2 regions of the Pseudomonas sp. GW456-E7 genome follow, and region 1 is predicted to be linked to the other one. Evidence: predicted binding sites of a transcription regulator. Region 1 holds the regulator's gene; the other holds the start of a gene.
What was found. Region 1 encodes sigma-54, which starts transcription at its own class of promoters, with help from an activator protein. Its sites were predicted from a motif close to ANTGGCATNNANNTTGCTNT; they were not measured.
Positions count from the first base shown of each region.

Region 2: the regulator sigma-54 is predicted to act here: its motif matches at 1,033-1,052, upstream of glnK (P-II family nitrogen regulator).

Region 1 is NZ_JBWKZB010000033.1:68,553-72,984, forward strand. It holds gene lptA (lipopolysaccharide transport periplasmic protein LptA) at 1-97, shown strand, start outside; gene lptB (LPS export ABC transporter ATP-binding protein) at 97-822, shown strand; gene AC07YV_RS20370 (RNA polymerase factor sigma-54) at 1,068-2,561, shown strand; gene hpf (ribosome hibernation-promoting factor, HPF/YfiA family) at 2,636-2,944, shown strand; gene ptsN (PTS IIA-like nitrogen regulatory protein PtsN) at 2,957-3,421, shown strand; gene rapZ (RNase adapter RapZ) at 3,424-4,281, shown strand; gene AC07YV_RS20390 (HPr family phosphocarrier protein) at 4,297-4,432, shown strand, end outside.
Region 2 is NZ_JBWKZB010000004.1:9,559-13,990, forward strand. It holds gene AC07YV_RS04195 (BRO-N domain-containing protein) at 1-194, opposite strand, end outside; gene AC07YV_RS04200 (accessory factor UbiK family protein) at 579-839, opposite strand; gene glnK (P-II family nitrogen regulator) at 1,259-1,597, shown strand; gene AC07YV_RS04210 (ammonium transporter) at 1,633-2,970, shown strand; gene AC07YV_RS04215 (secondary thiamine-phosphate synthase enzyme YjbQ) at 3,185-3,610, shown strand; gene sutA (dormancy-specific transcriptional regulator SutA) at 3,712-4,035, shown strand; gene AC07YV_RS04225 (HAD family hydrolase) at 4,236-4,432, opposite strand, start outside.

The DNA of each region.
Region 1 (4,432 bases):
CGGGCGCGCCACCGGCAACAAGGTGACCGAGTCGCGTCCGCGCATCGACATGGTGATCCAGCCGAAGAAGAAAACCGACGAGAAAAAGGCCCAGTAATGGCAACTCTGAAAGCTCAGCATCTGGCCAAGAGCTACAAGAGCCGCCAGGTCGTGCGTGATGTCAGCCTGTCCATCGACAGCGGTCAGATCGTCGGCCTGCTTGGCCCGAACGGCGCCGGCAAGACCACCTGCTTCTACATGATCGTCGGCCTGGTGCAAGCCGACCAGGGCCGCGTCCTGATCGATGACCTGGACGTCAGCCACCAGCCGATGCACGGCCGTGCAAAAGCCGGTATCGGCTATTTGCCGCAAGAAGCATCGATCTTCCGCAAACTGTCGGTGGCCGACAACATCATGGCCATCCTCGAGACCCGCAAGGAGCTCGACAAGGCCGGTCGTCGCAAGGAACTGGAAAGCCTGCTGCAGGAATTCCACATCAGCCACATCCGCGACAACCTCGGCATGAGCCTGTCCGGTGGTGAGCGCCGCCGCGTGGAAATCGCCCGCGCCCTGGCCACCAACCCGAAGTTCATCCTCCTCGACGAACCTTTCGCCGGCGTGGACCCGATTTCGGTCGGCGACATCAAGCAGATCATTTACCACCTCAAGGCCAAAGGCATTGGCGTGCTGATCACGGACCACAACGTTCGTGAAACCCTGGATATCTGTGAAACCGCCTATATCGTCAATGACGGTCAGTTGATCGCCGAAGGTGATGCAGAGACCATCCTGGCCAATGACCTGGTGAAGGAAGTGTACCTGGGCCATGAGTTCCGCCTGTAAACGCTGAGCCGTGCCCAGGCAGCCGCCCGGGCACCCGTCTCGCGATTCATCGGTGCCTCATGCAAACCAGCGTGTTCATCCCCCAATACGGGCAGCACCGCAACACAAATTTATAGTTTTTTATTGTTACAGCGCTCTAGGCAAATCCTTCAGTTTCAGGCATATAATTTGCTTATGTTTGGCGCCCCGGCGCCCTGTAGTGGATGGCGCATGTGCGCCGGCGAATAAGGTGTTAAGCCCCTGCCATGAAACCATCGCTAGTCTTGAGAATGGGCCAGCAGCTGACGATGACACCTCAGCTGCAACAGGCCATCCGCCTGCTCCAATTGTCGACCCTGGACCTGCAACAGGAAATCCAGGAGGCCCTGGAGTCCAATCCGATGCTCGAACGCCAGGAAGAAGGCGACGACTTCGACAATTCCGACCCCTTGGCCGACAACGCCGAACAAAAGCCCAACACCGATATCCAGGAACCCTCCTACCAGGAAAGTGCCCCGACGGTTGATAACCTCGATGAGGGTGACTGGAACGAGCGCATCCCCAACGAACTCCCCGTCGACACCGCGTGGGAAGACGTTTACCAGACCAGCGCCAGCAGCCTGCCCAGCAATGACGATGACGAGTGGGACTTCACCACCCGCACCTCGGCCGGTGAAAGCCTGCAAAGCCACTTGCTGTGGCAACTGAACCTGGCCCCGATGTCCGACACCGATCGCCTGATCGCCGTGACCCTGATCGACTGCATCAACAATCAGGGCTATCTGGACGAAACCCTCGAGGAAATCCTCGAAGCCTTCGATCCGGAACTGGACATCGAACTGGACGAAATCGAAGCCGTCCTGCACCGCATCCAGCAATTCGAGCCGGCCGGCATAGGCGCACGCAACCTGGGCGAATGCCTGTTGCTGCAATTGCGTCAGTTGCCCGCCAAGACCCCTTGGCTGGCCGAAGCCAAGCGCCTTGTCACCGATTACATCGACCTGCTGGGCAGCCGCGACTACAGCCAGTTGATGCGCCGCATGAAGCTCAAGGAAGATGAGCTGCGCCAGGTCATAGAGCTGGTCCAGAGCCTCAACCCGCGCCCGGGCTCGCAGATCGAGTCCACCGAAGCCGAGTACGTCGTTCCTGACGTTATCGTACGCAAGGACAACGAGCGCTGGCTGGTGGAGCTGAATCAGGAGTCGGTGCCACGGCTGCGGGTCAACGCCCAGTACGCCGGCTTTGTGCGCCGCGCCGATACCAGCGCCGACAACACGTTCATGCGCAATCAGTTGCAGGAGGCCCGCTGGTTCATCAAGAGCCTGCAGAGCCGCAATGAAACCCTGATGAAGGTTGCCACCCAGATCGTGGAGCATCAGCGCGGGTTCCTCGAATATGGCGACGAAGCCATGAAGCCGCTGGTCCTGCATGACATCGCCGAAGCGGTCGGCATGCATGAGTCGACGATTTCACGGGTGACCACCCAGAAGTTCATGCACACCCCCCGGGGCATCTATGAACTGAAATACTTTTTCTCCAGTCACGTAAGCACCTCCGAAGGCGGCGAATGCTCGTCCACGGCGATCCGGGCGATCATCAAAAAACTGGTTGCCGCGGAAAATCAGAAAAAGCCGTTGAGTGACAGCAAGATCGCTGGTTTACTGGAGGCACAAGGCATTCAGGTGGCTCGCCGCACCGTCGCCAAGTACCGCGAATCCCTAGGGATCGCGCCTTCGAGCGAACGCAAGCGGTTGATGTAGAGCCACGCCACAGCGTTCCAGTGGTAGATCATCTGGTCTACCGCTTTATGCACTGGCAACGAAGGAGAAGCTGTATGCAAGTCAACATCAGTGGACACCAACTGGAAGTGACCGAACCTCTTCGCACCTACATCGGCGAAAAACTCGAACGATTGGAGCGACATTTCGACAAGATCACTAACGTGCAGGTCACGATGACCGTCGAGAAGCTGAAGCAGAAAATCGAAGCCACGCTGCATATTCCCGGGAATGAAGTGGTCGCCAATGCGGAACATACCGATATGTACGCTGCGATCGATGCACTCACCGACAAGCTGGATAAACAACTCAAAAAGCATAAGGAAAAGACCCAGAGCCTCCTTCAGGGCGCAACCGGTCGTTAACACTCCCAACCCATGATCCGACTTGAAAGTATCCTGACCCCCGGCCGTTCCCTCGTGAACGTGCCGGGCGGCAGTAAAAAGAAAGCCCTCGAACAAATTGCCAATCTGATCGCCCGCGAAGTGCCGGCTCTGGAGATGCAAGATGTCTTCGAGGCGCTGATTGCCCGTGAAAAACTCGGCTCCACCGGTTTTGGCAACGGCATCGCTATTCCACACTGCCGTCTCAAGGGTTGTGTATCGCCCATCAGTGCATTGATGCACCTGGACGCCCCTATCGATTTCGACGCCATCGACGGCGCGCCGGTTGACCTGCTGTTCGTTCTGCTGGTCCCGGAAGCCGCTACCGATGCGCACCTTGAGCTGCTGCGACAGATCGCCAGCATGCTCGACCGCAAGGACGTTCGCGAAAAACTGCGTAATGCCGCAAGCAACGAAGCCTTGTATCAGGTTGTCCTGGACGAGCAAAACGGTCAGTAATCATGCGCTTGATCATCGTCAGTGGCCGTTCCGGCTCGGGTAAAAGCACCGCCCTCAATGTTCTTGAGGACAACGGCTACTACTGCATCGACAATCTGCCTGCCGGCCTGCTGCCGGAACTGGCCGAACGAGCGTTGATTCATACCGAGCTGATGCAACCGCTGGTGGCCGTTTCCATTGACGCCCGCAACCTGCCCAGCCACCTGTCACGCTTCCCCGAACTGCTCGAAGAAGTCCGCAGCCGCCACATCCAGTGCGATGTCCTGTACCTGGACGCCGACGAAGAAACCTTGCTCAAGCGCTTCTCGGAAACCCGCCGACGCCACCCCCTGACCAACGCCAACCGCTCGCTGGCCGAAGCCATCAACGTTGAAAGCGTGCTGCTCGGGCCGATTGCCGACCTCGCCGACCTCAAGATCAACACCACCAGCCTGAACCTGTACCAGCTGCGCGACGCCATCAAACTGCGCCTGTTGAATCAGCCTGAGCCGGGGACTGCGTTCCTGGTGGAGTCCTTCGGGTTCAAGCGTGGCATGCCGGTGGACGCCGACCTGGTGTTCGATGTGCGTTGCCTGCCCAACCCTTACTGGAAACCGGAATTACGCGAGCAGTCCGGGCTCGATCAACCGGTTGCCGAATACCTGGCGGCACAGCCGGATGTCGAAGAGATGTTCCAGGACATTTCCACATACCTGTTAAAGTGGCTGCCTCGTTTTGCCGCCAGCAACCGCGCCTACGTCACCATTGCCATTGGCTGCACTGGCGGACATCACCGCTCCGTCTACCTGACCGAGCGTCTGGGGCAGGTGCTGCAAAAAACCCTGAAGAACGTCCAGGTTCGCCACCGCGACCTCAGCTAAAGGATTCACATCGCGATGCCTGCTCTGGAAATCGAAATCATCAACAAGCTGGGTCTGCATGCCCGGGCGTCTGCAAAATTCGTTGGGGTCGCGGGTCAGTTCCCGTGCCAGATCCGGGCCGGTCGAACACCAGAGTCCATGGTCGATGGCA
Region 2 (4,432 bases), on a different contig from region 1:
TGACCGTGGATGAGGGTTTGGGTGGTTTGGTATTGGTCGGGGTCGAGTTTTCGGAGTTGGCGGTCGTTGAGATGGATGCGTAGTAATCGGCCGAGGTCGCGGGCGCTGAACCAGGGTTGGTTTTGCAGGAGGAGGGCGTGGAGGTGGAGTTTGTGGCGGGTGAAGATGTGAGGTGTTAGATAGTTTTCGTCCATGTTGTAGTACCCAAAATCGCATGAAGGACACTGCCGCTTATCGTCGCCAAACAATAAGGGTGGCAGCTGTGCGCGGGTTGGCGAACCGGTGCATGCGAAAAACCGGCAGACCCGAAGGTCTCCCACGCCCAGCCGCCATAATTCGAAAGGGAAAATGCCCGATATCGAACGTGGTCACTGTGCGTCACATGCTATTCAGGTCGCCAAACCCAGTGCTGAACATTCAGCGGGGATGAGCTTAGAGACCGGATACCTGGCGACGCAATCGGACGGCGGTGTGATGTTTGTAGGACGTTGCCGGGATTTTTGCGGGGCTTGGGATCAAAAGATCGCAGCCTTCGGCAGCTCCTACAGGGGGCTGTGTTTCAAAGCGGGATTGATGGGTTACTCGGTTGGCGGGTTGAGCTTCGCTTCCATCTCCGCGACCTTCGTTTCAAGAGCCTCCAGCCGCGCCCGCGTGCGTGCCAGTACAACCATCTGGCTATCGAACTCTTCCCGGCTCACCAGATCCAGCTTGCTGAAGCCGCTCTGCAGCAACATTTTGAACTGGCTTTCGATTTCGGCTTTCGGCAGGGGGGTGTCACCGCTGAAGAGGCGGGAGGCGGTGCCGGTCAGGGCGTCGAGGAAGTCTTTTGGCGCGAGCATGGGCAATGTCCTGGAAACAATGACGGGCAGTGTATCACGCAGTGTCTATAGTCATTTGCGCGGGCAAAGGGTGCACGGTTTTCGCGCATCGGGACGGGCGGCGTCGCACCGTTGTTGTGCGTAACGTGCCGGGTGTTGTCGCGAAGTATCCGCCATCCGCCGGTAAAGACTTGAAAACAGTCAGTTTTGTGGAGATGGCAAGCTTTCTGCTTAGATGCTGGTGACCCATGCACTGATGCAGTCGCTGTGACGAATGCAGTGCGCCAGGCGAATCACGGGGAGTGCTTCGCAAGGAGCGGTTAGCTGGCGTCGGACGGGCAGGTAAGGCCGACGATGCGTTACAAAGCCAGGCACTGCGCTTAGACTTGAGACGGGTTTGTTTTCCTGGGGCAAGTCCACCAATTCGGGAGAGAGTTTTCATGAAGCTAGTCACTGCCATCATCAAGCCGTTCAAGCTGGACGACGTACGCGAGTCGCTGTCCGAGATCGGCGTGCAGGGCATTACCGTCACTGAAGTCAAAGGCTTTGGCCGGCAGAAGGGGCACACCGAGCTGTATCGCGGCGCGGAATACGTGGTCGATTTCCTGCCCAAGGTGAAGATCGACGTCGCCATCGACGACAAGGATCTGGACCGGGTAATCGAGGCCATCACCAAGGCTGCCAACACCGGCAAGATCGGTGACGGCAAGATCTTCGTGGTCAATCTGGAACAGGCGATTCGCATCCGTACCGGCGAAACCGATACCGACGCTATCTAAGCCGCCACAAACCCAACGCCCCAGGAGAAAACAATATGACTCTGCGTAAATTCGCAGGGCTAGGAGCCCTGTTGTCCATCGTAATGCCCAGCCTTGCTTTGGCGGCAGACGAAGTGGCGGCCCCGGTCCTCAACTCTGGCGACACTGCCTGGATGTTGACCTCTACAGCCTTGGTGCTGTTCATGACCATTCCCGGCCTCGCGCTGTTCTACGGCGGCATGGTCCGGTCGAAAAACATTCTTTCCGTGATGATGCAGTGCTTCGCCATTACCGGTCTGATCAGCGTCCTGTGGGTCATCTATGGCTACAGCATCGCGTTCGACACCACCGGCATGGAGCAGGGCGTCGTCAACTTCAACTCGTTCTTCGGCGGCATGGGCAAGGCATTCCTGGCCGGTGTCACGCCAGCTAGCCTGACCGGTCCTGCGGCGCTGTTCCCTGAAGCGGTGTTCATCACCTTCCAGATGACCTTCGCCATCATCACGCCGGCGCTGATCGTCGGTGCCTTCGCCGAGCGGATGAAGTTCTCCGCGATGCTGGTCTTCATGGGCATCTGGTTCACCCTGGTTTACGCGCCGATTGCGCACATGGTCTGGTCCGGTAACGGCGGCCTGATGTGGGACTGGGGCGTTCTGGACTTCGCCGGCGGCACCGTGGTGCACATCAACGCCGGTGTGGCCGGTCTGATTGCCTGCCTGGTGCTGGGCAAGCGCAAGGGCTTCCCGACCACGCCGATGGCACCGCACAACCTCGGTTATACCCTGATGGGCGCGGCCATGCTGTGGGTCGGCTGGTTCGGTTTCAACGCCGGTTCCGCCGCTGCGGCCAACGGCACCGCCGGTATGGCGATGCTGGTGACGCAAATCGCGACTGCCGCTGCTGCGCTGGGCTGGATGTTTGCCGAGTGGGTCACCCATGGCAAACCTAGCGCACTGGGCATCGCTTCGGGCGTGGTTGCCGGTCTGGTGGCAATTACCCCGGCTGCCGGCACCGTTGGCCCGATGGGCGCGCTGGTCATCGGTCTGGCGGCTGGCGTGGTGTGCTTCTTCTGCGCCACCACCCTGAAACGCAAGCTCGGCTATGACGACTCCCTGGACGCCTTCGGCGTACACGGTATCGGCGGTATTCTCGGCGCAATCCTGACCGGTGTGTTCGCCGCGCCGTCCCTGGGTGGCTTCGGCACCGTGACCGACATCGCCGCACAAGTGTGGATTCAGTGCAAAGGCGTAGGTTTCACGGTGATCTACACCGCGATCGCCACGTACATCATCCTCAAGGTGCTGGATGCGGTCATGGGTCTGCGCATCAATGAAGAAGAAGAGGCGGTCGGCATCGATCTGGCGCTTCACAACGAACGCGGCTACAACTTGTAAGCACGCGCATAAAAAACTTGCCCGGCTTGCCGGGCATTTTTTTGTCTGAAATTTGTCATTGCAGGGTGAGCTGGAAGGTTTTTTCCTACAGGTTTTAAGATGTTTACGTCGGGTGTTTTTGTGCGGTCGATGGCTTACATGATTGAAGGAATATTAGGGCCTTTGTTTTTTCCCAGAGCGCGCTAGAATGCGCCCCGAACGTGCGGAGAACTGTATGTGGCAACAGACTCTGATTACCTTGCGGGCGAGGCCCCGAGGCTTTCACCTGGTAACGGACGAGTTACTCGCCGGCCTGCCTGAACTCAAGGCGTGTCGGGTCGGTCTGTTGCACTTGTGGCTGCAGCATACCTCGGCGTCGTTGACCATCAACGAGAACGCCGATCCGGCGGTACGTCGCGACTTCGAACGGTTTTTCAATCGTCTGATCCCACAAGGAACAGACGGCTATGAGCATAACGACGAAGGCCAGGACGACCTCCCGGCGCACTTCAAGGCCAGCGTGCTTGGCTGTCAGCTCTGTTTGCCGATTTCGGCAGGCCGGCTGGCGTTGGGAACCTGGCAAGGCGTTTACCTGGGCGAGCACCGCGATCATGGCGGTGCCCGTAAAGTCCTCGCCACCGTGCACGGTGAAGAGGCATAACCGCTGGTCAGCAGCGGCTGTTGATTTTTTTCCGGCAGCCTTCGACAGAGGGCAAAGCTGGGCTATAACTAATCTGCTTTTCGCAAGTCATGAGGTAGAACATGAGCGACGATGATCTGGAAAACGACGACCTCGAAGTAGGCGACGACGACGAAACCGAAGAAGGTCTGGAAGCAGCGGCGGAAGACGTCGCTGAAGACGACGGCGGTGATGCGCCGGTTCCGGCCGCCAAAGGCAAGGCCAAGGCAGCGGTATCGGTCGATGAGCTGCCGAGTGTCGAAGCCAAGAACAAGGAACGCGATGCCCTGGCCAAGGCCATGGAAGAGTTCCTTGCGCGTGGTGGCAAGGTGCAGGAAGTGGAGGCCAATGTGGTCGCCGATCCTCCCAAGAAGCCGGATAACAAGTACGGCAGCCGGCCTATCTGAGCCTGCTACCCGCTTGCTGAAAAAGCCCGCCGTCGCTGCGGGCTTTTTCATGCCCGGAACAAAAAATATGAAACCTGTGGTGATCCCTGTGGGAGCGAGCTTGCTCCGGGCGGCGATCCGACGATGGCGGAGTGTCAGGCAACATTATTTTGAATGTTAAGCCCTCATCGCGAGCAAGCTCGCTCCCACAGGTTTCTTCGTCAGGCCGAAGCCTTGTTCCACCGCGCCAACAACGCCGGCAATTCGGTCAGGCTGCAAATCTCGGCATCCGGCAATCGTTCCGCTTCCCAGACCTTGCCCGCCGGGTTGAACCAGATCGCCCGCATCCCCGCTTGTTGCGCACCGGCTATGTCATCGCCCGGATGATCGCCAATATGCACCGCCGTATCAGCCGTCG